Regions from separate parts of the Pseudomonas sp. ABC1 genome, predicted to be linked through region 2. Evidence: predicted binding sites of a transcription regulator. Region 2 holds the regulator's gene; the other holds the start of a gene.
What was found. The regulator FliA, encoded in region 2, starts transcription of late flagellar genes. The targets are predictions, from matches to a motif close to CTAAAGTTTNNNNNNNNNNNGCCGNTAA.

Region 1: HW090_RS10275 (methyl-accepting chemotaxis protein) is a predicted target of FliA. The motif match lies at 5,749-5,776, and genes of this name have one in related genera.

What each region holds. Positions count from the first base shown of each region.
Region 1 covers NZ_CP058349.1:2,321,786-2,337,363, forward strand. Annotated here, with positions in the region: gene HW090_RS10250 (diguanylate cyclase) at 1-1,180, opposite strand, end outside; gene HW090_RS10255 (1-acyl-sn-glycerol-3-phosphate acyltransferase) at 1,225-1,977, opposite strand; gene gmhB (D-glycero-beta-D-manno-heptose 1,7-bisphosphate 7-phosphatase) at 1,977-2,516, opposite strand; gene glyS (glycine--tRNA ligase subunit beta) at 2,521-4,575, opposite strand; gene glyQ (glycine--tRNA ligase subunit alpha) at 4,572-5,519, opposite strand; gene HW090_RS10275 (methyl-accepting chemotaxis protein) at 5,816-7,720, shown strand; gene HW090_RS10280 (3-phosphoshikimate 1-carboxyvinyltransferase) at 7,826-9,088, opposite strand; partial or broken gene HW090_RS10285 (monooxygenase) at 9,182-9,369, shown strand; gene HW090_RS10290 (methyl-accepting chemotaxis protein) at 9,852-11,471, shown strand; gene HW090_RS10295 (AraC family transcriptional regulator) at 11,550-12,515, opposite strand; gene HW090_RS10300 (TonB-dependent receptor domain-containing protein) at 12,660-14,645, shown strand; gene fes (enterochelin esterase) at 14,645-15,578, shown strand, end outside.
Region 2 covers NZ_CP058349.1:3,537,822-3,553,399, reverse strand. Annotated here, with positions in the region: gene HW090_RS15565 (chemotaxis response regulator protein-glutamate methylesterase) at 1-372, opposite strand, end outside; gene HW090_RS15560 (chemotaxis protein CheA) at 412-2,610, opposite strand; gene HW090_RS15555 (protein phosphatase CheZ) at 2,622-3,413, opposite strand; gene HW090_RS15550 (chemotaxis response regulator CheY) at 3,433-3,807, opposite strand; gene HW090_RS15545 (RNA polymerase sigma factor FliA) at 3,887-4,630, opposite strand; gene fleN (flagellar synthesis regulator FleN) at 4,627-5,454, opposite strand; gene flhF (flagellar biosynthesis protein FlhF) at 5,560-6,849, opposite strand; gene flhA (flagellar biosynthesis protein FlhA) at 6,865-8,985, opposite strand; gene HW090_RS15525 (IS4 family transposase) at 9,268-10,443, shown strand; gene sodC (superoxide dismutase family protein) at 10,728-11,249, shown strand; gene nahK (hybrid sensor histidine kinase/response regulator NahK/ErcS') at 11,338-13,965, opposite strand; gene nosP (nitric oxide-sensing protein NosP) at 13,898-15,022, opposite strand; gene gltX (glutamate--tRNA ligase) at 15,228-15,578, opposite strand, start outside.

The DNA of each region.
Region 1 (15,578 bases), 1.2 Mb from region 2:
CGATGATGGCCTTGTCCGGATTGATGTCCACCAGCACCACGAGAAACTCTTCCCCGCCCAGGCGGAACGCATAGTCGCCGCCACGGGTGTTGCCGGCCAGCAGGGTGGCGACCTGCTGCAGCACGGCATCGCCGGCGTCATGGCCATGGCGGTCGTTGATCGACTTGAAGTGATCGACATCGATGGCCAGCACGCCGAAGGTATTGCCGGACTGGCGGCTGTAGAGGATTTCCTTGCTCATCACCACCGGCAGGAACTTGCGGTTGAGCAGGCGCGTGAGCACGTCCCTGCCCGCCTCCAGGTCATTGGCCTGTTCGAACAGACTGTCGAGCAGGAACTTGATGGCGCGGGTCTGCTGGCGGATTTCCCGCAGTACGCTCAGGCCATGGTCGCCACCTGCTTGCGGGGTGTCGGGGATACTCCGCAGAGCCTTGTCGACCTGTTCGATGTAGTCGAGGATGCTGTCGCTTTCCGGCGAACTCTGGAAGGCGTGGGATGCCTTGTGGCGAAACCACAGGCCGAACTCCGAGCCGGCCAGCTTGGGCAGGCTGTCGCCGCCGTTGCCCATGGCCAGGTCGAACATCAACTGGTTTTCCCAGTCGAGCAGGGCTCCGCGCTGGCGTTCCTTTTCCGTACCGATGTTCTGCGACACGGAGAACAGCCGATAGGCTTCTTCCGCGCGGGAGTTGCGGTCATGGGACTGGGAAAAGGCGAAGCAGATGATCTCGATGGCCAGGTCGATGATATCGCTGCCCAGGCAGATCGCCTCGCGGTAGAGCGCATCGCTCAGGCCGCGCAGGGTCAGCAGATGGCGCAGGCGCCCCTTGAGGACCCGCGAGCCGCGCAGCACCAGGCTGACTGGCAGCTCGATGCGCGCATGCACTTCGCCGATCTTGCGTTGCAGGTCGATGACCGTGCGCAGGTCGTTGATCTGTGCGAGCGGGGTGAATACCGTCACCACCCATTGCTGCATGGACTTGCTCAGACGCGTCTTGACCTGATCATGGGAGAGGAAGCTGGCCGAGTGCGTGTCGCCGAGCATGTAGGCATAGAAATGCTTGGCCAGGTCGGCGCTCTGCTCCGCTGCCGTTTCCTGCAGGACCAGGGCTGCCTCGGGCGAGAAACGCTCGACCAGGCTCGTCCATTCCTGGGCGAGGTCCTCGTTGGTTATCTGTTGCATGTCGACATCACCACTGGTCGGTGCCCACGAATCCGCGGACTCGTTCAACTGCCCGAAGTGGCCTGGCTTTCCAGCCTGGAGACTTCGGCATTGACCCAATCCTCGGCACGCTGATTGAGTTCGGCGATGGCGCGGGAACCACCCTCTTCTTTTGCATACATCGCAGGGCCGATGACGACCTTTATGGTGCCGGGGCGCTTGCTCCAGCCGGTGCGCGGCCAGAATACACCGGCATTGTGCGCCACCGGCAGTACCGGCAGTCCGGCGTTGGCGGCGATCGCCGCGCCGCTGCGGGAGAACCGCGCCGGCTGGCCGACCGGGGTCCGCGTGCCTTCCGGGAAGATCAGTACCCAGGTGCCCTGGCGCAGGCGCTCGTCACCCTGCTTGGCCACCTGGCGCAGCGCCGCCTTGGGGTTCGAGCGATCGATGGCGATCGGCCGGAGCAGCATGATCGCCCAGCCGAAGAAGGGGATGAACAGCAGCTCGCGCTTGAGCACCTGGGTCAGCGGCTCGAAGTAGCCCGAGAGAAAGAAGGTCTCCCAGGTGCTCTGGTGCTTGGCGAGGATGACGCAGGGGCGCTCGGGGATGTTCTCCTGGCCGCTGACCTCGTAGCGCAGGCCGACCAGGCTGCTGGCCAGCCAGACGGCATTGCGGCACCAGGCGCGCACCACGAAGCGGTAGCGCGTACGGAAGGACATGAAGGGCGCGCAGACCAGGCTGATCAGGCACCAGACCAGCGCCGACAGCGACAGCAGGACGTAGAACAGCACAACGCGTGCAGGGTACAGAACGTTCATCAAGGGGTTCCGAGTAGATGATCGGCGACCGCCGACAGGTCGGGGAAAACCTGTGTGCCCGTGGGCAGTGGGTTTTTCAGGGTCTTCTCGCCCTTTCCGGTCCTGACCAGATAGGGAATGCAACCCAGTGAAACACCGGCTTGCAGGTCGCGCAGGCTATCGCCGACCACCGGTACGCCAGCCAGGTCGGCCAGGTGGAAGTGTCCGGCGATGGTGCGGAACAGGCCAGGCAGCGGCTTGCGGCAATCGCAGTGGTCTTCCGGACCGTGGGGGCAATGGACGACCAGCTCGATATGCCCGCCCTGCTCCGCCGTGAGGCTTTGCATCTTGCGGTGCATGGCGTCCAGCGCATCGGCATCGAACATGCCGCGTGCCAGGCCGGACTGGTTGGTCGCCACGGCAACCGTCCAGCCCGCCTGGTACAAGCGTGCGATGGCGTGCAGCGAACCCGGGATCGGAATCCACTCATCCACCGATTTGACGTAGGCGTCGGAGTCTTCATTGATGACTCCGTCGCGGTCGAGGACTATCAGTTTCAATGACTTAGCCAAGCACGGAGATATCGGCAACGCCCAGGAACAGGTCGCGCAGGCGGGCCAGCAACGCATAGCGGTTGGCGCGCACCGAGGCATCCTCGGCGTTCACCAGCACCGCTTCGAAGAAGGCATCCACCGGGCCACGCAGGTGCGCCAGGCGCTCCAGCGCTTCCTTGTACTGGCGAGCCGCCGCCAGCGGTTGCACGGCCTGTTCGGCCTGCTGGATCGCCGAGTACAGCGAGAACTCGGTGGCGTTGTCGAAGTAGCGCGGCTCGACCGTTTCCGGCAGGGCCTCCTGGGCCTTGCTCAGCAGGTTCGAGACACGCTTGTTGGCGGCGGCCAGGGCCTCGGCTTCCGGCAGCGAGCGGAAAGCCTGCACGGCCTGCACGCGCTGGTCGAAGTCCAGCGCCGAGGCGGGCTGCACGGCGCGCACCGACAGGTAGGAGGCGACTTCCACGCCTTCGTCCTCGTAGCGGGCGCGCAGGCGGTCGAAGATGAATTCCAGCACCTGTGCGGCAACGCCCTTGGCGCTGACCTTGCCGGCGTACTGTGCCAGGGCGAAGTCCACCGCCTTGACCAGGTCCAGGTCCTGCTGCTTCTCGATCAGGATGCGCAGGATGCCCAGCGCGGCGCGGCGCAGTGCGTAGGGGTCCTTGCTACCGGTGGGCAGCATGCCGATGCCGAAGATGCCGACCAGGGTGTCGAGCTTGTCGGCGATCGCCAGGATCGCGCCGGTCTGCGTCGAGGGCAGTTCGGCACCGGCGCCACGGGGCATGTACTGCTCGTTCAGGGCCAGGGCCAGTTCTTCCGGCTCGCCGCCTTCGAGGGCGTAGTAGTAGCCGGCGATGCCTTGCATCTCCGGGAATTCGCCGACCATCTCGGTGGCCAGGTCGCATTTGCTCAGCAGGCCGGCGCGGGCAGCGTACTGCACGTTGCCGCCGAGGCTTTCGGCAATGAAGGCCGCGAGGCGGGAAACGCGCACGGCCTTGTCGTAGACGCTGCCGAGCTGGGCCTGGAAGACCACGTTCTGCAAGCGCTCGTTGAAGCTTTCCAGGGTCTGCTTCTTGTCCTGCTTGAAGAAGAATTCGGCGTCGGTCAGGCGTGGGCGCACCACCTTCTCGTTACCGGCGACGATCTGCTGCGGGTCGAGACTCTCGATATTGGCCACGGTGATGAAGCGCGGCAGCAGCTTGCCGGCGTCGTCCAGCAGGCAGAAGTACTTCTGGTTGTCCTGCATGGTGGCGATCAGCGCTTCCTGCGGCACGTCGAGGAAACGTTCCTCGAACGAGCAGACCAGCGGCACCGGCCATTCCACCAGGGCGGTGACTTCGTCGAGCAGCGCCGGCGGTACGATGGCCCGGCCGTTCTGCTCGCCCGCCAGTTGCTCGACGCGGCGCGCGATCAGTTCGCGGCGCTCGGCGAAGTCGGCGATGACGCGGGCGCCACGCAGGTCTTCCAGGTAGCTGGACGGCTGGCTGATACGCACCGGCGCCGGGCTGTGGAAGCGGTGTCCGCGGGACTCGCGACCGGCGCGCTGGGCGAGGATCTCGCAGTCGATCACCTCGTCGCCGAACAGCATTACCAGCCACTGCGTCGGGCGTACGAATTCTTCCTTGCGCGCGGCCCAGCGCATGCGCTTGGGAATCGGCAGGTCGCCCAGCGACGCGCTGACGATCTGCGGCAGCAGTTCGCTGGCCGGCTGGCCGGGGATGGTGCGGTTGAACTTGAGCTTGGCGCCGCTGCGGTCGATTTCCGCCAGGTCCACGCCGCATTTGCGGGCGAAGCCGAGGGCGGCCTGGGTCGGCTCGCCGTCTGCATCGAAGGCGGCCTGCACTGGCGGGCCATCGAGGCTGACGCTACGGTCGGGCTGCTCGCTGGCGAGGTTGCCGACGAACACCGCCAGGCGGCGCGGCGCGGCGTAGACGCGGGTCTGGCCGTGGCTCAGGCCGGCATCCTTGAGGCCTTTCTCGATACCGGCGAGGAAGGCTTCGGCCAGTTTCGGCAGGGCCTTGGGTGGCAGTTCCTCGGTGCCCAGTTCGACCAGAAAATCCAGTGCACTCATTGTGCTGCCTCCAGTTTGGCCAGTACTTCGTCACGCAGGTCGGCGGGCGCCATCGGGAAGCCCAGGCGGGCACGGGCGTTCAGGTAGCTCTGCGCGATGGCGCGGGCCAGGCTGCGCACGCGCAGGATGTAGCGCTGGCGTTCGGTCACCGAGATGGCGCGGCGGGCGTCGAGCAGGTTGAAGGTATGGGAAGCCTTGACCACCATTTCGTAGGCGGGCAGCGGCAGTTCGAGTTCGATCAGCCGGTTGGCTTCGCCCTCGTAGAAATCGAACAGTTCGAACAGTTTCGGCACATTGGCGTGTTCGAAGTTGTAGGTGGACTGTTCCACCTCGTTCTGGTGGAACACGTCGCCGTAGGTCACGGTGCCGAACGGGCCGTCCGCCCAGACCAGGTCGTAGACCGAGTCGACGCCCTGCAGGTACATGGCCAGGCGCTCCAGGCCATAGGTGATCTCGCCGGTGACCGGGTAGCACTCGACGCCGCCGACCTGCTGGAAGTAGGTGAACTGCGTCACTTCCATGCCATTCAGCCAGACTTCCCAGCCCAGGCCCCAGGCACCCAGGGTCGGCGACTCCCAGTTGTCCTCGACGAAGCGCACGTCATGCACGGTGGTGTCCACGCCGATGCGGCGCAGCGACTCCAGGTAGAGGTCCTGGATGTTCTCGGGGTTGGGCTTGAGCACCACCTGGAACTGGTAATAGTGCTGCAGGCGGTTGGGATTCTCGCCGTAGCGGCCGTCCGCCGGGCGGCGCGAGGGCTGGACGTAGGCGGCGTTCCAGGTCTCGGGACCGATGGCGCGCAGGAAGGTGGCGGTGTGGAAGGTGCCGGCACCCATTTCCATGTCATAGGGCTGCAGGACTACGCACCCTTGTTCGGCCCAGTAGCTTTGCAGGGCGAGGATCAGATCCTGGAAGGTGCGCACGGCAGGCGTAGTCTGGCTCACGAAAAATTCACCTGTGGGGGCTGCGACGGAAAGCCGGGGAGTATACCCGATGCAACGGCAAACCCGCATGCGCGGTAGCTTTGCCCTGGGTGTCGTGAAGGTCGCATGGCGTCTGCGGGGTGTATGGACGGGGGTGGGCCGGGAGCCGCCTTATCCCATGCGCGGGCAAGGGAATTGTTATTTTGCGTCAACACAAGTGACATTAAACGTCAATTGAATCTTAGAATCCCTCTAGATCGCCTGTTTCAGGCCGATAATCCAAAACCTCCCCTGCCCCATGAACCAGGAAGCCCTCCATGTTTAGATTGTTCGATGACCTGAGCGCGGGAACCAAGCTCGCGGTCGGCTTTGGCCTTGTACTGCTGCTGACCACGGGAATCTCCCTCGTGGGGACGTTCTCCACTGGCGCACTGATCGAGCGTGGGGACAAGTTGCAGTCCATCCAGGAACTGAATGAACTGAGCAAGGACCTGCTGATCGCCCGCCTGAACTACACCCAGGTACCGAACCAGGATAACCAAATAGCCGTAGAGCGGTTGCTGGACCTCATGCAGCAAAAAGAGGACACGCTGTCCTCGCACCTGAGCGATCCGCGAGAGTTGAAGCAGCTCAGAGATTTCGAACAGCTCGTCCGGGCCTATCGGAAATCCTTCGAGCAACTGGCGGTAACTCGCCATCACCGTGACCAGGTGCACCAGAGCTTCCTCAAGAATGCCGCCGATGCGACCCAGGCCACCCAGCGCATAGAGGAAAGCATCGGCAAGCAGGCGGACGTCGATGCGCGGGCACAACAGCTGCTGGCCGTTTCACGCTTTACCGGCGCTTACCTGCAGGCTCGCCTGCAAACCCTCAATTACATCCTCCGCGAAGACGCGAGCCTGCTGGCGCCATCCAAAGCCGCCGCTGAAAAGGCCGGCGCTGCCGCTGCCGCGCTGAATATTTCCGATACGTCTGGGCAGCAGGCGCTGACCACGGCCATCAACAACTACATCGCGGACTTTGCCCGCTTCCAGGCCGACACCGAAGCCTTGCAGAAGGAGCGTCAGGCTCTGCTCGGGCATGTCGAGCAGATCCTGCGGATATCGCGCAACCTGCAGGAAAGCCAACTGGAAAAACGCGACAGCGAGGCTTCCTCATCCTATGTGCTGCTGATCGCCAGTTCGTTGGTCGCCCTGATCATCGGGGTACTGGCCGCCGTGATCATCACCCGGCGTATCACCCAGCCACTGCAGCAGACCCTGGTGGCGGTCGGGCATATCGCCTCGGGCGACCTGACACGTGACTTGCTGACCACGCGCAAGGACGAAATCGGTCGCCTGCAACAAGGCGTACAGGGCATGACCCTGAGCCTGCGCGAGCTGATCGGGCACATCAGCGACAGCACCACGCAGATCGCCAGTGCCGCCGAGCAACTGTCGGCAGTGACCGAGCAGACCAGCGCCGGGGTCAACAGCCAGAAGGTCGAGACCGATCAGGTGGCCACTGCCATGAACGAGATGGCGGCCACCGTGCACGAAGTCGCGCGCAATGCCGAGGATGCCTCGAACATCGCCCGTCAGGCCGACCTGGATGCCCAGCAGGGCGAGCGCGTGGTGCGCAAGGCGGTCACACAGATGAACCACCTGGCCGAAGAAGTGGAGCAGTCCGCCAGCACCGTGCTGCAACTCAAGCAGGAAAGCGACAAGATCGGCGGAGTACTCGACGTGATCAAGACCGTTGCCGAGCAGACCAACCTGCTGGCGCTGAACGCCGCCATCGAAGCGGCCCGCGCCGGCGAGGCCGGTCGCGGGTTCGCCGTGGTCGCCGACGAAGTGCGGGGCCTGGCCCAACGCACGCAGAAGTCCACCGAGGAAATCGAAGGCCTGATCGGCAGCCTGCAAAACGGTACTCAGCAGTCCGCGGCACTGATGGAAAAGAACCGTGAACTGACCCACGAAACCGCCGAGCTGGCGCGCGAAGCCGGGCGGGCACTGGAGAGCATCACGCAGTCGGTGTCGAGCATCCAGTCGATGAACCAGCAGATCGCCACGGCTGCCGAAGAGCAGAGCGCGGTGGCCGAGGAGATCAATCGCAGCGTGATCAACGTGCGCGACATTTCCGAGCAGAGCGCCGCCGCCAGCGAAGAAACCGCAGCTTCCAGTGTCGAACTGGCACGACTTGGCAACGAACTGCAACAAGTCATCAGCCGCTTCCGCATCTGACCCTCAAGCACCGCCACGGCTGCAAGCAAGCGCTTCGCAGCCGTGGCGGTCACCGTCTGGCCTCAGGCCAGGGGGCAGGCTACTCCCCGCCCATGGCACCGCGGCTCAGCGATAGCGTACGCCCAGCTCCGCCAGGGCTTGCCAGTAGCCCGGATAGGTCTTGCTCACGCAGGCCGGGTCGAGGATTTCCAGCCCGTCGATCTTCAACGCCGCCAGCGCGAAGCTCATGGCGATGCGGTGGTCGGCATAGGTCGCGATACGCGCCGGCAGGTGCTGCCCGGCCAGGCCTGGATCGGAAGCCACCAGCAGGTCGTCGCCCTCCTCCACACCCAGGCCTGTGCGAATGCGCGACAGTTCGGTGGCCAGCGCCGCGACCCGGTCGCACTCCTTGACCCGCAGGTTGGCGATGCCTGTGAAACGCACCGGAGTGCGGTTGAAGGCGGCCAGCACCGCCAGGGTCGGGATGGCGTCCTGCATCTGTGCGCCGTCGATCACCGCCGGCATGTCCGGGAAACTGTCGATCACCGCCTTGGCCCGCGCGTCGGGCTGGGTGAAGTCGGCGGCTGGCATGCCCAGGTCGATGGCGCCGCCGGTCAGTGCCTCGGCGGCCCACAGGTAGGTGGCGGCGGAGGCATCCGGCTCGATGGCGAAATCCCGCGCCCGGTAGCCGGTGGGCTGCACGCGCCAGGTGGCGTCGTCTACTTGCTCCACTTCGGCGCCGAAGGCACGCATCGCCGCCAGGGTCAGGTCGATATAGCCACGCGCGCCGATCTCACTGCCCAGCAGTGCCACCTCGCACGGCCCTTCGGCACAGGCCGCGACCATCAGCAGCGCCGAGACATACTGGCTGGACAGGCCACCATCGATCTCCATCCGGCCACCCTTGAGGCGACCCTGGCCCGTGATGGTCACGGGCGGGCAACCGTTACTGGCGGCAATATCCAGCCCGAGGGCGCGCAGGGCCTGCACCAGCGGCTCGATGGGGCGCTTGCGCATGTGTTCGTCGCCATCGACCACCACCCGGCCCTCGTTGTTGGCCAGGGCCGCCGTGAGAAAGCGCATCGCGGTCCCGGCATTGCCGAGGAACAGCGGCGCGTCCGGTGTTTGCAGGCGACCCTGGCTGTGCACGACGAAGGTGCTGTCGTCCGGCTCTTCCACCACCACGCCCATGGCCCGCAGCGCCTCGGCCATCCAGTGGGTATCGGCGCTCTTGAGGGCGCCGCTGAGGCGACTGCTGCCCTTGGCCAGCGCCGCCAGCAACAGGGCGCGGTTGGTGATCGACTTGGAGCCGGGCAGGGTCAGCCGACCGCGCAAGGGTTGCTCGACGGGAATGGGGGTCAGGGAAGGACGCTTGAGGAAATCGGTCATGGCACGGCCCGCTGGCTCGACGAAAATGCCGGCGATTATAGCGGCAAGCCGGGGCGTTGGTGATTGGTAACACAGGCGGCTCGCGGGGTGTGGGCTGGTTTCGGCGCGGTGCGTGTCTCGGCCGAATATGGTGGCTGGAGAAACTGGTACGCCTGCTGATCGAGTTGGCCAGCGCCGACTCCAACCTGACCCAGGCTCTGCGCAGGGACTTCGCCTTCGTCGAGGACCGCCTGAATGCTGCGCCCAGCACGGGGCGCGGCATCTGGTTCGCGCGCTTCGTTGCCGACGCACTCCGTGCGCCCATTCGGCCTGGCGGCTCTGGCGCTCGCCGTTGTTCGGGTTGACGGCGAAGTCGCCGTTGCGGAAGTCGTTGCTCCAGTAGAAGTTGCGCTTGAGGATATTCAGGTGGCTGTCGGCGCTGAAGGGCTCTATTCGAGAACTATGCCAACTTATTTTTCCTTATTAATCATATAGATAGCTTGTAATTGAGGCGGCTGCCAACGCGTCTGATAACACAAAGTGCTGGTTTGCTGTTCACTACTGGTCAATTACGACATATGCCCTGCCGCAACCTGAGTCCGATGAGCTTGGTATATGGCCGTCTCCACGTTGCCCAATGCCTTTGCCTGGCGTGCAACCGCTCTACGTCGATTGTTTGAGCCAAATCAGAAAATTCATTAATTTCAATTTATTTCAGAAATACGGCATTTTTCTGGCGTTAGAATAATGGCACACCGTCATCATTCACTCTGGAGAATGGCCCTTGAGAAATATCACCATCGGGAAACGTGCTGGCCTCGCGTTCGCCCTCCTTGCTTTGCTGACCCTCGGACTTGGCGTTTTCTCGCTGAATCGCATGGGCTATATGGATCAATCGTCCGATGCGATACGGGAAGAACTGCTACCCGGGCTGATGGCGTTGAGCAAAGTGGAACACAGCCTGTCCCGGGTTCGGGCCCTGACCTTGCGCAGTGCCTTGTTGAGCGACATCGGCGCGCGCCAGCAGCTTCTGCGGGTCATCGATGGCCTGGTGCAGAACCTGCCGCAGCAACTCGCGGAATATCAACAAACGATCGTGTTCGACGAAGACCGACAGCTCTTCGAGCGTTTCCAGGGTGAACTCACACGCTACCTTGGTCTGCAGCAGCAGATCGTCGGTGCGGTGGGGCGAGACGACATGCCCAAAGCCCTCGAGCTGATCAATGGGCCACTGGCTGAGTATGCCGATGGCCTTGCGGTCGCGATTGCCGCATTGAACCGTTTCAATGCGACCCAGGCGACACAGGCAGCCCAGGCCAGCAGCGATGCGTTCGACGATGCCTTCGCGATGGTGATCGGAACGCTCGTGCTGATCCTGGCTCTGATCGGCCTCATCGCTGTACTCCTGACCCGTAGCATCACCCGCCCGCTGGCCGACGCCGTGCAGGTGGCCGAGCGCATCGCCGATGGCGACCTGACCCGTGAAATAGCCGTGCAGGGCCAAGACGAGCCGGCACGTCTGCTGCACGCGATGCAGACCATGCAGAACAGCCTGCGTGATGCCTTGCACCATATCGTCGACTCGACCTCCCAACTGGCTTCCGCTTCCGAAGAACTGCATGCGGTGACCGAGGATTCCAGCCGTGGCCTGCACCAGCAGAACGACGAGCTGGAACAGGCTGCTACCGCAGTCAACGAAATGACCACCGCCGTAGAGGAAGTCGCGCAGAACGCCGTCAATACCTCGGAAGCCTCCAGGGAAACGGACCGTGATACCCAGGCCGGCCGTCAGCAGGTTTCACAGACAGTGGAGTCCATTCGTCAATTGGCCGATGACGTGGCCGGTACGGCCGGTGAAGTGGAGCAACTGGCGAACAATGTGCACGACATCAGTCAGGTGCTCGATGTGATCCGCTCCATCGCCGATCAGACCAACCTGCTGGCCCTCAACGCTGCCATCGAAGCCGCGCGTGCCGGCGAAGCGGGGCGCGGATTCGCCGTGGTGGCGGATGAGGTCCGCGCACTGGCCCACAGGACCCAGCAATCGACCCAAGAGATCGAACAGATGATCGGCACCATCCAGGGCGGCGCAGAACGCAGCATGCAGGCCATGCAGAACAGCACCACCAGGGCTCGCCAGACGCTGGACATGGCCCGGTTGGCGGGGGAAGCGCTGGAGCGCATCGGGGCGGCGATCACCACCATCAACGAACGTAACCTGGTGATTGCCAGCGCCTCCGAAGAGCAGGCACAGGTGGCGCGGGAAGTGGATCGCAACCTGGTGAACATTCGCGATCTGTCACAGCAGACGGCTGCCGGTGCCAACCAGACCAGCGCGGCCAGCCAGGAGCTGTCGAGCCTGGCGGTGGCGTTGAGTGCGCTGGTCTCGCGCTTCAAGCTCTGAAGACCGATAACGGCTTGAAAACCTCAGGTCATGGCCTGCTTGAACGCGGCCTTTGCGAGGCGTTGAGAGGCCCGGTTCCTATGGTCGCAGCTTCGACGGACTGACGCCAAAGCGCCGCTTGAACGCCGTGGCGAAGTTGGCCGGGTTGCCGAAGCCGGCTACCTCCGCCGCTAGCGCCACCGACAGGCCGTCTTCGAGCAGGGCGCGGCGGGCCATCTGCATGCGCCGCTCCTTCATGTAGGCGAACACCGTGGTGCCCTGGGCCTGGCTGAACAGGCGCTGCATGTCGATCACGTTGAAGCCGTTGTGCGCGGCGATGCGTTGCAGGCCCAGGCCGTCGGCCTCGCCGCTGTCGAGGAACTGCCGCAGGCGTTCGACGCGCTGGCGCTGGCGGGTCGACAGGGCCGTTGGTCGGGCCTGTGTGCCAGTGATGCGTTCGAGCAGTTCGAAGACGATCGGCAGGCAGCGGCTCTCCAGGTAGAGGTCGAGCAGACCGGCGTCCAGTTGTGGCGCCAGGAGCAGTTGGCGGGCCATCTCCAGCGCGCTGGCTGAAGGCGTCCAGGGGCACTCGCTCAGGTGCTCGCGGCGAAAGCGTGCCAGCCAGCCGGCGCTTTCACCACTCAGCGCCAGGCGTTCCAGCCATTGTTCGGACAGTGTCAGGCACACCTTGGCCTCGTGTCGCTGGCGGCTCCAGGCACGGCTGAAGCGATCTTCCTCGGCCAGCCCCAGCAGCACCGCCGGCGCCTTGCGGCTGTCCAGCAGGTAATCGTTGCGGCCATAGGCGAGGCGAGTCTGGCCGTCCAGCAGGAAGGTCGCCTTGATGCCCGGCTGCAACAGGTTGTGGCTGCCCATGTCCTGCAGGTCACGCACCCGTGCCAGGTGAATGATCAGGCCGCTGGCCAGGGTGTGGGTGCGCAACTCGCCTTGCAGCACCGCCTCGTCCTGCGCCAGCTCCCGGTCGAAACTCGGCGGGCCGCCCAGGCGCTCGGTCTTGCGTCGGTACATGTCGGCGACGGTGATCAGGTTGGAAGACAGCGGCAGCATCGGCGGGGACCCGGAAAGGCGATCTCAGGCAAAGATTTTTCCATGCTGGCGCAAAGGCCTGCAAATAAAATGAGGATTATTATTATTTGAGACACATTCGCTAACGCGCACAGACGCGTCCCTTCGCTAACAAGGCCAACATCCATGTCGTATCCCCAAGCACCGTCCTTCCTTCTGCGTACCGGTATCCTCGGCTGCCTGCTGTGTGGCGCCACCCTTGCCCAGGCCCGGGACGGGCTCGAACTCGGCTCGACCGTGGTGACCGCCAGCGCGACCGAACAGACCCTGCGCGAAGCGCCGGCCAGCATCACCGTCATCGATGCCGAAGAGATCGCACGCCGGCCGATCCTCGACCTGGCCGACCTGCTGGGCCGCGTCGAAGGTGTCACCCTGAGCCGCTCCGGCAATACCGTCCCCGGCGTCCAGCTACGCGGGTTCGACCAGGCCTACACGCTGATGCTGGTCGATGGCCGTCGGGTCAACTCGACCTCCGCCTCTTTCCGCGGCAACGACTACGACACCGGCTGGATCGCGCCCGAGCTGATCGAGCGGGTCGAAGTGGTGCGCGGACCGATGTCGTCGCTGTACGGCTCCGATGCCATCGGCGGGGTGATCAACATCATCACCAAGAAGGCCTCGTCGACCTGGCGCGGCAACTTCAGCAGCACCGCCATCGCCCAGCAGGACCGCGATGCGGGCGATGCCTGGAAGACCAGCGCCTCCCTCAGCGGCCCGCTGGTGCCGGAGCGGCTGCTGCTCAAGCTGTCCGCCGCCGCCGATCGCCGCCAGGCCGACCGCGAGGTCAACGGCAGCGGCCAGAGTGGTTTTCCGGCCAATCGCAATAATTCGGCCAATGGCGAGCTGACCTGGTTCGTCGACGAAGCCAACGAGCTGGCGCTGAACGTCGACAACTCGCGGCGCAACCACGACGACTTCGTGCTGCGCCGCGAGGCCTACGCCCTGACGCACAAGGGCGAGTACGCCTTCGGCAGCAGCGAGTTCAGCCTGCAGGCCGACGAAACGCGCAACCTGGACGGCACCGTCAGCGGCCAGAACAACCCCAACGAAGCCAATACCTACATTGCCCAGGGTCGCCTGGCACTGCCGCTGTGGCAGACCAACCTGCGCCTGGGCGGCGAATGGAAGCGCGAAGAACTGGATGACGACACCAACCTGGCGGGCCTGCCCGGCAGCAGCACCTACGGACAGGACCCGACCACCTCGGTGGACACGTCAGCGCTGTTCGTCGACTACGACTTCCCGCTGCTGCAGGACCTGCGCCTGACCCTCGGCAACCGCTACGACCACCACGAGAACTTCGGCGGGCACAACAGCCCGCGCGCCTACCTGGTCTGGCAGCATGGCGACCACCTGACCATCAAGAGCGGCTGGGCCAGGGCCTTCCGCGCCCCGACGCTGCTGCAGAACAGCCCCAACTGGGGCTCGGCCTCCTGCGGCAGCCTGACCAACGGCTGCTACATCATCGGTTCGGAAAACCTCAAGCCGGAAACCAGCAACAGCAAGGAAATCGCCTTCATGCTGGAGTACCCCGGCTGGGGCGGTTCGCTGACCGTCTACCGTAACGACCTGCGCAACATGATCGACATCGAAAGCCGCACCCGCGACGTCACCCTGGCGCCGAGCTACGGCAACTTCGTCGGTTTCCTGCCCGATGGCCGGCCCGTGTTCGCCTACCAGAACCTCGACAAGGTACGCACCCAGGGCGGCGAGCTGAGCCTGCACAAGGACTTCGGCAGCGACTGGCGCGCACGCCTGAACTACAGCTACCTGGATGCCCGGAACCTCAGCGACAGCGCACCGACGCCGATGATCTACCGCCCGCGCCACAGCGCCAACCTGAACCTCGACTGGGCCGCCAGCAACCGCCTGGAGCTCAACGCCAGCGCCCGTTACACCGGCACCCAACTGACCAGCGTGAGCACCCGCAGCCAGGTACGCAAGGAGGCCTACACCCTGTTCGACCTGGGCCTGCGCTACCGCCTGAGCGATGACGTGACGGTCGGTACCGGTCTGTTGAACGCCTTCGACAAGACCGTGGAGCGCGATGTCTCGGCCGACTTCAACGAAGAGCGCCGCCGCATCTACGCTTCGCTGTCGGTCAACTTCTGATGGCGCCCTGGCGAACCGGGCTGTTGCTCCTTGCGCTGGTCGGCGGCGCCCAGGCGCAGTTGGCGCAGCCCCTGCAGCAACTGCGCGAAGACGCCTCGCCACAAGCGCTGGAGCGCTTCTTCGGCGAGCAGCGTTTCCCCCTGCGCGAGCGTCTGGCGAATGGAGACTGGCGCATCACTTTCGTCTGGCGCGCCGCGCCGGGGGAGGGCGATACGCGCCTGTTGTGGCCGGCGCCGGGCGTCAACACCCGGCGTCTCGAAGAACTCGGGGTGGCCGGCATCCGTTACCTGAGCCTGGAAGTGCCCGCCGGACTGCGTGCCAGCTACCGCTTCGCCAGCGACCTGCCTGCGTTCGACGGGCTGCCCCGGGAACGTATCCGTCAGTTGATGCATGCGCAGGCCCGTCCTGATCCGCTCAACCCGACCCCGCCGCTGTACGAGCGCCAGGCCGATGGCGAACCGCTGCAAGCGGTGTCGCTGCTGGAACTGCCCGGTGCCGTGGCGCAACCCTGGCTGCAACCCGCCACGACCGGGCAGGCGGGCCATAGCCAGCGGCTGCACTGGCGCAGCGAGATACTGGGCAACTCGCGCCCGCTTACGCTCTATACGCCACCCGGCTACCAGGCCGAGCGCGCCTATCCATTGCTGATCCTGTTCGATGAGCATGCCTACACTGCCCAGGTGCCGACCGCAGCCATACTCGACAACCTGATCGCCGCCGGCAAGATACCGCCGCTGCTGGCGGTCATGCTGAGCAACCCGAGCAGGGACTCGCGCCAGCGGGACCTGGCGTGCAACCCGCTGTTCGCGGATGCCCTGGCCCACGAGCTGCTGCCCTGGCTCGAAGCCCGCCACCGCCTGAGCGACCGGCCCGGTAAACGCATCCTTGCCGGCTCCAGCTATGGCGGTCTGGCCGCCGCCTGCGCGGCCTTTC
Region 2 (15,578 bases):
CTCGCAGAGCATCTGCTTGACCTTGTCCGGGTTGCGCGAAATGTCCTCGAAATTCTTCGGCAGATAATCGACCGCGCCGGCATCCAGCGCATCCAGCGTCACCCTGGCGCCTTCATGGGTCAGGGAGGAAAACATCAACACCGGCGTCGGGCAGAGCTGCATGATCTGCCGCACTGCCGTGATGCCGTCCATCATCGGCATCTCGTAGTCCATGGTGATGACATCAGGCTTCAGCGCCTGGGTGCGTTCCACGGCTTCACGGCCATTACTGGCCGTGCCAACGACCTGAATCTGCGGGTCGGATGAAAGGATTTCGGTAACGCGCCGGCGGAAAAAACCGGAATCGTCGACTACCAGCACCTTGACTACCATAAAAACTCCTAACAGCCGCCTGCGCGGCCACCCTGCAGGTCAGCCCCGGCGCGCGTAGCGCTTGAGCATGCTTGGAACATCCAGAATCAGAGCGATCCGGCCATCCCCGGTGATGGTCGCGCCAGACATGCCGGGCGTTCCTTGCAACATCTTGCCGAGCGGCTTGATGACCACTTCTTCCTGGCCGATCAACTGGTCGACGACAAAACCGATGCTCTGGTTGCCGACGCTGAGGATCACCACATGCCCCTCGCGCTGCACTTCGTGCTCGGAACCGCGCACCAGCCAGCGCTTGAGGTAGAAGAGCGGCAAGGCCTTGTCGCGCACGATCACCACTTCCTGGCCGTCGACCACGTTGGTGCGCGACAGGTCCAGGTGGAAGATCTCGTTGACGTTGACCAGCGGGAAGGCGAAGGCCTGCTGCCCCAGCATCACCATCAGGGTCGGCATGATCGCCAGCGTCAGTGGCACCTTGATGACCACACGCGTGCCCACGCCCTTGGTGGAGAACACGTTGACCGTGCCGTTGAGCTGGGAAATCTTGGTCTTGACCACGTCCATGCCGACGCCACGCCCCGACACATCGGAGATTTCCGTCTTGGTGGAAAAGCCCGGCGCGAAGATCAGGTTGTAGCACTCCAGCTCGCTCAGGCGATCGGCGGCATCCTTGTCCAGCATGCCCTTCTCGACCGCCTTGGCACGCAGGACGTTGGCATCCATCCCTTTGCCGTCGTCCGTGATCAGCAGCAGGATATGGTCACCCTCCTGTTCCGCCGACAGCACGACACGCCCGACGCGCGGCTTACCTGCCGCCTCGCGTTCTTCGGGCAGTTCGATGCCGTGGTCCGCCGAGTTGCGCACCAAGTGCACCAGCGGGTCGGCCAGGGCCTCGACCAGGTTCTTGTCCAGGTCGGTTTCTTCGCCGACCAGTTCAAGGTTGATTTCTTTCTTCAGGTTGCGTGCGATGTCGCGCACCAGCCGCGGGAAACGCCCGAAGACCTTCTTGATCGGCTGCATGCGGGTCTTCATCACCGCACTCTGCAGGTCGGCTGTCACCACATCGAGGTTTGAAACGGCCTTGGACATGGCCTCGTCGCCACTGTTGGCGCCCAGGCGTACCAGGCGGTTACGCACCAGCACCAGTTCGCCCACCATGTTCATGATGTCGTCGAGGCGCGCCGTGTCGACACGGACGGTCGTCTCGGTTTCCGGCGCACCTTTCTCGGCGGCAGGAGCCGCTGCGGCACGCTTGGGCGCCTCCGGCTTGGCGGCTGCCGGGCTGGCAGCAGGTGCTGCAGCCGGCTTGGCTGGCGCTGGCTTGCTCTCGGCAACCGGTTGGCTGGCAGGCTTTGCCGCAGCAGGTGCGGGCGCCTCGTCCGTGACGGGCGAAAACTGGCCCTTGCCATGCAACTGGTCCAGCAGGGCCTCGAACTCATCATCGGTGATGTGTTCGCCCGGCGCGGCTTCGGGCTCGACCGGAGCCGCCGGCGCCACGGCGGCTACCGCATCATTCTTCACGCTGAACTGGCCCTTGCCATGCAACTGGTCCAGAAGCGACTCGAATTCGTCATCGGTGATTTCGTCGCTGCCAGATGGCGCAGCAGCATGCACCTCCGGTGCAGCCTGCGAAATCGCGGCGGCATTGAACTGACCGTCGCCATGCAGTTGGTCCAGCAGGGACTCGAACTCCGCGTCGGTGATCTCGTCCATGCTCGTGCTGGCAGTCGGCTCGGCCACGGCATCGAGCAATTGCTCGAACTCGGTATCGGCAGTGACAGCCTCGGGCTCTGGTGGTGGGGGCGTCGGCTCGACAACGGCCTCGACGACCGGTGCCGGCGCGTCGTTCGCAGCCGGCGTGGCCAGGCGTGTCAGCGCCGCCAACAGCTCCGGCGAAGCCGGCGTCAGCTCGGTACGCTCGCGTACCTGATCGAACATCGCATTGATGGCATCCAGTGCCTGCAATACCACGTCCATCAGCTCGGAATCGACGCGGCGCTCGCCCTTGCGCATGATGTCGAAGACGTTTTCCGCGATATGGCAACACTCGACCAACTCATGCAACTGCAGGAAGCCAGCGCCCCCTTTTACCGTATGAAAGCCGCGAAAAATCGCATTGAGCAACGCCATGTCATCGGGGCTGCTCTCCAGCTCCACCAGTTGCTCTGACAATAGTTCGAGAATCTCGCCGGCCTCAACCAGAAAGTCCTGGAGGATTTCCTCGTCGGCGTCGAAGCTCATATGCACATCCCCTAAAAGCCCAGGCTCGAAAGCAGATCGTCAACATCATCCTGACCGGACACGACATCCTTACGCATATCGGCATTCATTTGCGGACCTTCACCTTTGGAAGGTTCTTTTTGTTCTTTGAGTTGCTGCTGCTCGGCCAGCATGGCATCGCGGTCATGCTGGATACCGGCGAACTGGTCGACCTGCCCGGCCATCAGCACCAGCTTGAGCAGATTGCTTTCAAGCTCGGTGATCAGGCTGGTGACACGTTTGATCACCTGGCCAGTCAGGTCCTGAAAATCCTGGGCCAGCATGATCTCGCGCAGGTTGCTCGACAGCTGCTCGCTGTCGCCCATCCCACGCTTGAGAAACTCGTCGATGCGCCGCGCCAGTTCACGGAACTGCTCGGCATTCATTTCCCGGCGCATGAAACGCTGCCAGTCGGCGGTCAGGCTTTGGGATTCATAGCTGATGTAGTTGACCAGCGGCGCGCTTTCCTCGACCAGGTCCATGGTCCGGTTGGCAGCCTTCTCGGTCATCTGCACCACATAGGAGAGCCGGTTGGTGGCATCGGTGATCTGGGAGGCTTCGGCCTCGCCACGGGTGTCGATCTCCAGCTTGACGATGGCGCTGTGCAGCTCACGCGTCAATTTACCGACTTCCTGGTACAAACCCCGGTCGCGCGTCTGGTTGAGTTTATGGATCAGCTGAACCGCGTCGTCGAAACGGCCCGCGTCGAGGCTGTCGACCAGCTCATGGGCTTCCTTGCGAAGCTCGCGCTGGAACTCGCTGATGTTTTCTTCTGCCTGCGTCATATTGCCCTCACAGCACCGATCAGCCGTTGACGCGTTCGAAAATCTTCTCGATCTTGTCCTTGAGCACCTGCGCGGTGAAAGGCTTGACCACGTAACCGTTCACCCCGGCCTGCGCCGCTTCGATGATCTGGTCGCGCTTGGCTTCGGCGGTCACCATCAGCACCGGCAGGTGCTTGAGGCGTTCGTCCGCACGCACAACACGCAGCAGATCGATGCCGCTCATGCCCGGCATGTTCCAGTCGGTGACAAGAAAATCGAAACTGCCGCTCTTGAGCATCGGCAGCGCCGTGGTGCCGTCATCGGCCTCGGCGGTGTTGGTGAACCCCAGGTCACGCAGCAGGTTCTTGATGATCCGTCGCATCGTCGAGAAGTCATCGACGATGAGGATTTTCATGTTCTTGTCCAAGTCGACCTCCATAGATCGCAAAACGCAGTCACCGCCAGGAGCGCATCCACCCCGCGAAGATAACCCATCAATTCGAACGCCATTCACTGAGGCGCGCACGCAAACGCGCGGCACACTGGCTATGCAACTGGCTGACCCTCGACTCGCTGACGCCGAGTACCTGCCCGATCTCTTTCAAGTTCAATTCTTCGTCGTAATACAAGGAGAGCACAAGCTTCTCGCGCTCGGGCAGGTTGGCGATCGCTTCGGCCAGCGAACGCTGGAAGCGCTCATCCTCGAGATCACGAAAGGGCTCAGGATGGGCGCTGTCGGCATCCTCGCCGAACTCGCCGTGTTCTCCCTGGAGCAGATCGTCGAAACTGAACAACCGGCTGCCCAGGGTATCGCCCAGCATGCCGTAGTAGTCGTCCAGGCTGACCTCAAGCTCGGCAGCGACCTCCTGGTCACGCGCATCGCGCCCGGTGCGCGCCTCGACGGCACGGATCGCCTCGCTGACCATACGGGAGTTGCGATGCACCGAACGGGGCGCCCAATCGCCCTTGCGTATCTCATCGAGCATCGCCCCGCGGATACGGATACCGGCATAGGTCTCGAAGCTCGCCCCTTTGCCCATGTCGTACTTTTTCGCAGCTTCCAGAAGGCCGATCATCCCGGCCTGCATCAGGTCGTCGACCTGGACGCTGGCGGGCAAACGCGCCAACAGGTGATAGGCAATACGCTTGACCAATGGCGCATATTGCTCGACCAACCGGTATTGTTCGTCCCTGCCCTGGCTCTTGCTGTAATACATGCCCAATCCAGCCGCTGTCATTCGTGGGGGTCTACCGCGGGGGAAATCAAGCGCTCGACAAAGAACTCCAGATGACCGCGCGGCGTGCTGGGCAGCGGCCAGGTATCGACCTTCTGGGCGATACTCTTGAACGCCAGCGCGCACTTGGAACGCGGATAGGCTTCATAGACTGCTCGCTGCTTCTGCACGGCCTTGCGCGTCGTCTCGTCGTAAGGCACCGCGCCGACGTATTGTAAAGCCACATCGAGAAAGCGTTCGGTGACCTTGGTCAGTTTGGAGAACAGATTACGGCCTTCCTGAGGGGAGTGAGCCATGTTCGCCAGCACGCGGAAGCGGTTGACGCCGTAGTCGCGGTTGAGCAGCTTGATCAGCGCATAGGCATCGGTGATCGAGGTGGGCTCGTCGGTGACCACCAGCAGCACTTCCTGGGCGGCACGCACGAAGCTGATCACGGCATCGCCAATACCGGCAGCGGTGTCGATGATGAGAACGTCCAGGTCATCGCTGATCTCGCTGAACGCCTGGATCAGCCCTGCATGCTGCAGCGAGGTCAGTTGCACCATGCTCTGGGTGCCGGAAGCGGCCGGCACGATACGGATGCCGCCCGGTCCCTGCACCAGTACGTCACGCAGGTCACAGTCACCGGCGACGACGTCCGCCAGCGTGCGCTTGGTCGTCAGCCCCAGCAGGACATCCACATTGGCCAGGCCGAGATCGGCGTCGAGCAAGACGACGCGACGACCAAGGTCCGCCAGCGCAAGCGCCAGGTTGACCGACACATTGGTCTTGCCGACACCACCTTTGCCGCCGGTCACCGCAATAACCTGTACGGGATGCATACCCATCTTCAAACGCCTATATCCTGCTTGGGCCACGGGGCCGGAGACGCGCTCCCGAGAAGCGCTTCTTTATTGTCTTTTTGCCACATCGTCTATCTGCCGCGCCAGCGTTCAACCAACCTGCCGCGAGCCTTCGTTGTAAAGGCCGGTGAACATGTCGGCCATGGTGTCCTCGCTGGGGTCCTCCTCCGACTGCAGACTCACCGCCCGGCTGATCAGTGCATGGCTACGCGGTAAATGCAGGTCTTCCGGGATTCTCGGCCCATCGGCCAAATAAGCTATCGGCAGATGCTGGCTGATCGTTAGCCCCAGCACGTCACCCAGGCTACCGGCCTCGTCCAGCTTGGTCAGGATGCAGCCGGCCAGGCCGCAACGACGGTAGTTGTGCCAGGCTGCCTTGAGCACCTGGCTCTGGCTGGTCGCTGCCAGTACCAGATAATTCTTCGACTTGATGCCGCGATCGGAGAGCGCCTGCAACTGCATGCGCAACATCGGGTCGCTGGCCGGCAGGCCGGCGGTGTCGATCAGGATCACACGCTTGCGCGCCAGCGGGGCCAGGGTCTTGGCCAGCGGCTGCGACGGGTCGACCTGGATCACCGGGACATCGAGGATGCGCCCCAGGGTCTTGAGCTGTTCCTGGGCGCCGATGCGGTAATTGTCCATGCTCGCCAGGGCAATGTTCTGCGGACCGTACTTGAGCACATAACGCGCCGCCAGCTTGGCCAGGGTGGTGGTCTTGCCGACACCGGCAGAGCCCACCAGGGCGATGACGCCGCCCTCTTCGAGCGGCTCGACCTTGCTGACCTTGATCGACTGCGACAGATGCCCCAGCAGCATGCGCCAGGCCTGGCGCGGCTCGGTGATGGCGGCGACTTTCTCCAGCAGGCTGCGCGACAGGTCGGCTGGCAGACCAACCCGCTGCAAACGCCGCCACAGGCTGACCTGTTGCGGCCGACGGCTCTTTTCCTGTCCCCAGGCGATGGAACCCAACTGGACTTCGATCAGTTCGCGCAGGCCATGCAGTTCGGAGCGCATGGCCTCGATGACTTGCGGGGCAGCGGCCGGCGCCTTGGCGACTGCCGGCTGAGGGCGCGCGGCGGCGGCCGGGGCTGCGGTCTTTTTCTTCTCGTCGCTGACCTGGCGCGGCTGGCGTGGCGCAGCGCTCTTCAGCTCGGCATGAGCAGTGGCGATGCGCGTCTGGGTCTTGCGCAGTTCGTCTTCGAGCGCAGGGCTGGGCTGTTTGGCCGAGGAAGCGTTCATCGGGTAATCGAGCACGGCCGTCAGCTCAACGCCGCCTGCGACCCGGCGATTGCCGATGATCACTGCATCCGCGCCCAGCTCGTCACGCACCATTTTCATGGCGATGCGCATATCGGCAGCGAAGAAACGTTTGACCTGCATGGCCTTTACCCTCGGTTAATTCTGCCCCACCGTCGCAACGATGGTGACTTGCTTGTTGTCCGGTATTTCCTGATATGCCAGTACGTGCATATTCGGAACCGACAGCCGTGCGAAACGTGACAACATGGCCCGGATCGGCCCGGCCACCAACAGGATGACCGGCTTACCGAGCATTTCCTGGCGTTGCGCGGCATTCACCAGGGAACGCTGCAGCTTTTCCGCCATACCCGGCTCTAGCAAAACGCCATCATCCGCGCCCTGCCCAGCCTTCTGCAAGCTACTCAGCAAAATCTGTTCCAACCTTGGCTCAAGGGTTATCACAGGCAGCTCTGGCTCAAGCCCCACAAGGTTTTGCACGATTGCCCGGGACAGCGCGACCCTGACCACGGCCACCATAGCGGCGGGATCTTGACTCTTTGCCCCCGAGTTGGCGATGGCTTCGGCGATGGTGCGGATATCGCGCACCGGTACCTGCTCCTGCAGCAGCGCCTGCAACACCTTGAGCAGCGTCGACAGCGACACCATGCCGGGAACCAGTTCCTCGGCCAGCTTGGGCGAGTTCTTCGCCAGCAATTGCATCAGTTGCTGGACTTCTTCGTGACCGATCAGCTCGTGGGCATGCTTGTAGAGCACCTGATTGAGGTGCGTGGCGACCACGGTGCTGGCATCCACCACCGTATAACCCAGCGATTGCGCCTGCTCACGCTGGCTGACCTCGATCCAGACGGCCTCCAGGCCGAAAGCCGGGTCCTTGGCACTGATGCCATTGAGCGGCCCGAACACCTGCCCCGGATTGATCGCCAACTCTCGATCAGGATAGACCTCGGCCTCAGCCAGGCTCACCCCCATCAGCGTCAGGCGATAGGCATTGGGCAGCAGGTCGAGGTTGTCGCGGATATGCACGGACGGCATCAGGAAACCCAGGTCCTGGGATAGCTTCTTGCGTACGCCCTTGATGCGCGTCAGCAACTGCCCGCCCTGGTTGCGATCCACCAATGGAATCAGGCGGTAACCCACTTCGAGTCCGACCATGTCCACCGGCGTGACATCATCCCAGCCCAACTCCTTGGTCTCGGCGGTACGCTGGGCCGGCAGCATTTCCAGTTGCTTCTGCTCTTCCTCGACCTTGACCTTCTTCGCCTCGGTGGTCTTTTTCCAGATCAGCCAGGCAGCCAGGGCCGCCAGCGACCCGAGCCCGACAAAGGGCACGTGCGGCATGCCCGGCACCAACCCCATGGCAATAAGGATCGTAGCGGCGATACCCAATGCCTTGGGCGAAGCGAACATCTGCCGACTGACCTGCTGCCCCATATCTTCGGAGCTTGATACACGAGTCACCATGATCGCCGCGGAGGTCGACAGCAGCAGAGAGGGAATCTGCGCAACCAACCCGTCACCGATCACCAGCAGGCAGTAGATCTTTCCCGCATCACCAAATGACAGTCCATGTTGCAGCACGCCGATGGCGATACCACCGAGCAGCGTCACGAACATGATCAGCAGGCCGGCGACCGCATCACCGCGCACGAACTTGCTGGCACCGTCCATGGAACCGTAGAAGTCGGCTTCCTGGGCCACCTCGGCACGGCGGATCTTGGCTTCGGCCTGGTCGATGATGCCGGCATTCAGGTCGGCGTCGATCGCCATCTGCTTGCCCGGCATGGCATCCAGGGTGAAACGCGCACTGACCTCGGAAATCCGCCCGGCGCCCTTGGTCACCACGACGAAGTTGATGATCACCAGGATCGCGAACACCACCGCACCGACCACATAGTTGCCTCCGATCACCACCTCACCGAAGGCCTGGATCACCTTGCCCGCAGCGTCATGCCCCTCCTGGCCATGCAGCAGCACGACACGGGTCGAAGCGATGTTCAGCGACAGGCGCAGCAGCGTGGCCACCAGCAGGATGGTCGGGAAGACCGCAAAGTCCAGGGGACGCAAGGCATACACACTGACCAGCAGAACCACGATGGACAGTGCGATGTTGAAGGTGAACAGCACATCCAGCAGGAACGGCGGGACAGGCAGGGTCATCATGGCCAACATGGCCAGCACCAACAACGGTACCCCGAGGTTGCCGCGACCGGCCCCCAGCATGTTGTTGCGCATATTGATCAGTTGCGCGCGATCCAACGTGACCCCCAGACATAGACAAACTATTGACGCAGAACGTCTTACCGCCGGGATATAGCAAGAAGGGGTCCAACTTTGCGGCACCTGGGAAGGTGTCCATCCATCCGCAGCGTCGCGAACCCTGCCAATACGCAGTGAACATGAGAAAAATATAACTCGTCGTTCCCGCGCAGGCGCACTACTGTCCGGTACGAATTTTGCGGTCGATGTTGAAAGGCTTGTGAAACCTGGGAGTACGGCTTAAACCGTAGAGCGCCAACTCAATCTCGCAGGTTTCACAAGGTGTTCAGAATAAGCCGGTTCCACGATCTACTCAAAGCCCTCCCACGTGGTGTATTTGATCGCGCTGTCGTTCAGCAAGACGCGGACAGTCACAGCCGACGCTTTACAAGCTGGGATCACCTAGTTGCGATGCTATACGCCCACCTGTCTGGGGCCGGCAGCCTGCGTGAGCTCGAGTCCAGCTTCAATAGCCAGCCCAATCACCACTATCACTTGGGAACGTCTGCGATCAGACGTTCAACACTGGCCGAAGCCAATGGGAGACGCTGTCCAGAGGTTTTCGCCCAAGCGGCGCAGTACCTGATGGCGTGCACCAGTCGGCAACAACGCAGGGACACAAAAGAGCTGCTGTACCTATTGGACTCGACCTCCATCACCCTGAAGGGCTCAGGCTTTGACGACTGGACGTTATCGGATCGAACACGCCGAACTCAGGGGGTCAAAGTCCATGTGCAGTACGCCAACCACTGCGCAGCCCCTGTGGATTGCCGTTTCAGTGCCGCCAATGTCAACGATATCGAAGTCGGCAAGAGCCTGGAGATTGAGCCTTACGCCACCTATGTATTCGACAAAGGCTATTGCGATTACAACTGGTGGGCCCGCCTGGAGGAGAACAAGGCTCGCTTCGTGACACGGTTCAAGTACAACGCGGGGCTCAAGGTTCTTTCCTCGCGCGAGGTTGCCGACGGGGAACAGGGCGTGATTTTGCAGGATGAGCACGTCAGGTTTGCCCATCGACATCCGGGTGGGAAACGCATCAATCACTACGAAAAACCGTTACGTCGCATCGTCGTTCACCGCCCGGAGCATGATCGTCCGCTGATCCTGGCGACCAACGACCTAGAGAGCCCAGCGGCGGATATTGCTGAGCTTTACCGCCGTCGCTGGCGAATCGAATTGTTCTTCAAATGGATCAAGCAGCACTTGAAGATCAAGCAGTTTCTGGGGCGTAGCGAAAATGCGGTACGCATTCAGATTCTCTGCGCCTTGATCAGCTACCTGCTGCTGAGCCTTCACCGGATGCTGACAGGTGAAAAGAAGAGTCTGTGGATGTTTATGGTGGAGGTGCGCTCAACACTGCTACAGCGTCCAGAGATAGAGGTTGAGCGTTATCGAAAGCGACAGGCGCAAAAACAAGAAATCGAGCAACGACAGGGACAGCTATTCCTTGCATAAGGAGTGCCGGACAGCAGTGCGCGCAGGCGGGAACCCAGGTGCCACGGTCGTATGCTCACCCACTCCCTGCTGTCACCGCCGAAAACGGCTGTGCGGTTTCCAGGTAGCGGCAAGGCATTTCAACACCAGCACATCACCAGGAAACAAAAGCTAACGAGTTATATTCTCGAATAGACTCGACTTCCATGCTATCAATCCACGCCGTCCCTCCGACCGGCGAACCTGTTCAGCATCACGCAGTCGGAAACAAGTCACCCTTCCCCTACCAAGACAAGGAGTTCTCGATGAAACCCTGGATCATCGCCCTACTGACCGGCTGTACCGCACTTGGCGCCCATGCCAGCACCCTGACCATTCCGGTCAGCACCGTCGATGCCAAGGGCGTCGGCCAGTCGCTGGGCAACGTCAGCGTGGAAAGCAGCGCCTACGGCCTGGTATTTCGCCCGAACCTGAGCGGACTCGAACCCGGCATTCATGGCTTCCATATCCACGCCAAGGGTAACTGCGATACCGCCGAAATCGACGGCAAGGTCACACCAGCGGGCGCCGCGGGCGGCCACTGGGACCCGAAGAACACCGGCAAGCACGGTGAACCCTGGGGTGACGGCCACCAAGGCGACCTGCCAGCTCTGCTGGTGACCGCCGACGGCAAGGCCAGCCAGCCGGTCCTGGCACCGCGCCTGAAAAACCTCGACGAGATCAAGGGCCTGGCGCTGATGGTGCACCAGGGCGGCGACAACCACTCCGACCACCCTGCCCCGCTGGGCGGTGGCGGCGCGCGCATCGCCTGTGGCGTGATCAAGTAACTCCGCGAAGAAGCGAGGCCGGTGGCGAAGCCTTCACCACCGGCTCAGCAGTTGGCCTCGGAACCTGTCCAGCGTTTCGAACCCGTGCTCAGCCCTGCTGGCCCTTCTCCAGAATGTGGCACATGGCGGTCTTGAGCTTCATCGGCCGCACAGGCTTGTGCATCAGCATATGCCCCAGCTCCCGCACCTGCTGCTTGAGGTCGTTGCTGTAGTTGGCGGTGATCATCAGCGCCGGCAACGGCGTAGAGCGGCGCGCGTTGACCGTGGTCACCACATCGATGCCCGTATGGCCGTTGTCCAGGTGATAGTCCGCGATGATCATGTCGGCCTCGTCATGGAAGTTGTCCACCTGCCGCGCCAGATCGCTTTCCGAGAGCGCCGTGATGACCCGGCAACCCCAGCCTTCCAGCAAAGTGCGCATACCGGCACAGATCGCCGTGTCGTTATCCAGCACCCAGACCCGCGCACCCTGCAAATGCTCCACCAGCAGCGTGGAGGTACAGGTTTCGCTGCGCACCCGTGACGCCCGCCGCGCCAGCGGCACCTCGACGGAAAAACACGACCCCCGCCCAGGCTGTGAACGCACCTGGATACGATGCCCGAGCATGCGCGCGATCTTCTCGACGATGGCCAGGCCGAGGCCAAGCCCCCGGTCCTGCCCTGGCAAGGCCGTGTCGCCGCGCTTGAACTCCTGGAATATCTCCTCGAGCTTGTCTTCGGCGATGCCCATGCCGGTGTCCCAGACTTCGATGGACAGGCTCTGCCGGCGCCGACGGCAACCCAGCAGGATACGCCCCGTCGAGGTGTAGCGAATGGCGTTGGTCAACAGGTTGCGCAGAATACGCGCAAGCAACTGGATGTCGGTGCGCACCAGCGCCGAGCAGCCGACGAAATCCAGCGCCAGCCCTTCGGTTCCGGCCAGTTGGCGGAATTCCAGGGCCAGGTTCTCCAGCAACTCGCTGACCGCGAACGAGGCGATATCGGGCTTGATCACCCCGGCATCCAGCTTGGAAATATCCACCAGGGTGCCCAGCAGATTCTCCACGTCCTCCAGCGAATTGCTGATATTGCGGATCAGTCCGCCGCTCGGCCCGGTATCCCGGTCCAGCAAGGCGCTGGTGAACAGCCGCGCCGCGTTCAACGGCTGCAACAGGTCATGGCTGACCGCCGCGAGGAACTTGGTCTTCGACAGGTTGGCCAGTTCCGCCTCGCGCTTGGCCTCTCGCAGGCGCGCCTCGACGTGGGTGCGCTCGTCGATCTCGCACAGCAGTTGCTCATTGAGGCTGGTCAGTTCCGCCGTGCGCTCGCGCACGCGCTGCTCCAGGTTCTGGTAGGCCTGGTGCAGCGCCTCGGCCGTGCGGCGGCGGTCGGTGATGTCCTGGATCAGCACGAAAATACCGGCCACGTCGCCGCTGGCCAGCCGGTTCGGCACATAGGAGCGCAGCATGTAGCGCTGCTGCCCGGCATGGTTGTACTCGGCAATCTCGAAACTGACACTCTCGCCCGACAGCGCCCGCTCGATATAAGGCTCCAGTTGGTGCCAGTGCTCACCGCTGTGGATTTCGCGCAGGCTCTGGCCCAGCATGCCGTCGCTGGGCCAGCGGTACCATTCCTCGTAGACCTTGTTGGTGAACTCGTAGGTGAGATCAGCGGACACATAGGCGATCAGCGCCGGCACATGGTCGGTGATCAGGCGAATCCAGCGCTCGCTTTCGCGCAGGGCTTCGGCATGCTGGTAACGCTCGGTGATGTCGGTGAAGGTGTTCACATAACCGCCGGTGGGCAGCGGATGCGTGCGAATCTCCAGCATGCGGCCATCGAACAGGCGCTGCTCCACTTCCTCGACCGGGTGCCCGTCGGCGTCCAGCGTCAGCGGCGTCAGCAGCTCCAGTTCGCTCTCGGCCATGACCTCCTCGAACGGGCGGTGCGCTTCAATCGGCGCCAGCCCCGAAAGCTCGAGAAAACGCCGGTTCCACAGCTCCAGCGCCCCTTCCGCACCGACCATTGCCACACCCTGGGACAGGTTGTCCACGGCCCGCTGCAGCAACCGCGACTTTTGCGCCAGCGCCTGTTCACGGCGCATTGTTTCGCTGACCTTGACCTCGGTGATGTCGGTGTAGAGGATCACCAGCCCGCCTTCACGGGTCGGACGCTCGCTCACCTGCATCCAGCGCCCGCTGTTCAGTCGGTAGACCGTCGGCTCATTGCCCTTGCCACGGTGTTCCTCGGCCACCAGCCCGGTGCTGTCGACCAGGCGCCGCACTTCGGCCAGGCGCATGCCACTGCCGATACGCGCGCCGGTACGGTGCCAGAGTGCCTTGAAGCGCTTGTTGAACAGCACGATGCGCTGCTCGCGGTCATACAGGACGAACGCATCGGAAATGCTCTCGATGGCATCGACCAGGTGCTGGTGCGCCGTCTCCGCGCGCAGGCGGGCATCGCTGAGCAATTTGTTGCTGGCCTTCAGTTCGGCCATCGCCTGGTTCAGCGCATCGGTGCGCTCACGCACCTGTTCGGCCAGTTCCACCGAATGCTGGAAGGCGGCGTAGGACGCATCGCGCCCGGAGGCGCCGGTTTCGATCCGCTCGATCAGCGCGGCATTGATACGCCGCAGCTTGTGGTTTTCCCGCTCAAGAACAGCCAGCCGCTCATGCAGCGCGTCCTCCGGGACGTCCAATGGCGACACCGGTGAACGTCTGGTTGATGTGCGTGCCATTGAACTGTTCTCCGTAGGTGTTGAAACCGATCACCCGCTGGCGTCGGAGGAAAGCAGACACTTCATCGCCACCACCCTGGCTCTCGACCTCCAGGCGCCGCAGGAAACAGTCACAGCCGATGGTCAGCAAGGGCGGCCCGAGGCGCTGCTCCAGGCGCTGGAACAGTGTCTCCAGGTTCGGCATCAGCGGCCCGGGGTGCATGGCGGTCAGCACGATGCCGTTTTCCACGGCGCAGTAGAACGTCAGGCTCAGGTCGTCGTTGACCTTCTGGATCGCTCGCACGTAGTACTGCTCATTGATGCGAACGGCCAGCGGATGGGCGGCAAACAGGCGATGGTCCAGCTCGCTGACGGAAACACCGATCAGCCGCGCATACTCCTCCGCGGCCGGCTCGGCGTTCAGCTCGAAAACCTGGCGCATCTGACTATCGGCACGGGTGACCACCAGCTTTTCATGCCGGGGCAGGATGTGGTGGGTGGTGAACACCTCGAAATCCAGCCAGGTATTCACCAGCACCACGATGGCCGCGCCCGAATGGAAGCGCCCTTCGTAGTAGACGTGGGTGTCAGCCAGGTGGTTGTCGTCCCCGGCCGAGCCACCGAAATGCGGGATGCTGCCGAAGGCCGCGCTCAATGCCGCCAGCACCACTTCTTCGCGGCTGGAAAGGCCATCGAGCAGGGTCAGGGCGAAGCTGTGATCCTTGAGCGGTGCCAGGGAATTGCTGCGGCAGGTGCTGCCCAGGCGCTCCACCAGTTGCTGGGCATCCACCAGGCTGAAGCGCTCCATCTCGTCGATCAGCTCACAAGCGATGGAGAAACTGCGGTGGTCGAAACCGATGGCGCTGACGCAACTGCGGTTATAGCCCTGGGCGGTGATCTCCCCGGCGGACGTGCAGCCCACCAGGCGAACGCCGCCGAAGTAGTTCTGCAATGCATCGCCCAAGGCGGCCAGGTCGTACTCGGCCGAACAGAAGAAGAGCACGAACCCCAGGTGCGGGTGCATAAGCTGCCGGGCCAGGTCCTGCGCGACGGTTTCGGCCAGGCGCGCCTCCGACATGGCGGTGCGTATCACGTCGTTCTGCGTTTCTGTCACGCGCCATACTCCCGGCCCAATCCCATGCCCCCATTTTATAGAGGGCATTAGGCCGGAGAATGCTACTTGAGTACCGAGCGAGGGCTGCCGAAAGTAGCAGAAGGCGGAATGAAGGGCGGCAGATGCCGCCCCATCAGGCGCGCGCAGCGCACCCTACTGCAGCCTGGATTCAGGCGATTGCGGCCAGCAGCTTTTCCCACTCCTTGGCTTCTTTCTTCGAGGCACCGCCCAGCAGTTCCAGCGCCTGGCGCAGGCGATAGCGGGTGAGGTCCGGCCCGAGGATTTCCATCGCGTCGAGCACCGACACGGAGCTGGCCTGCCCGGTGATGGAAGCGAACATCAACGGCATGACGTCGCGCAGTTTCAGCTCCAGATAATCGGCCACGGCCTGGATGCAGCCGGTGATGGCGTCCTTCTCCCAACGGCGCAGGGCCTCCAGCTTCCACAGCACCAGTTGCAGCACCTGGCGCACCTGCACCGCATCCAGCCGCTTGTGTTCGAACAGCTTCGGATCGAGGTT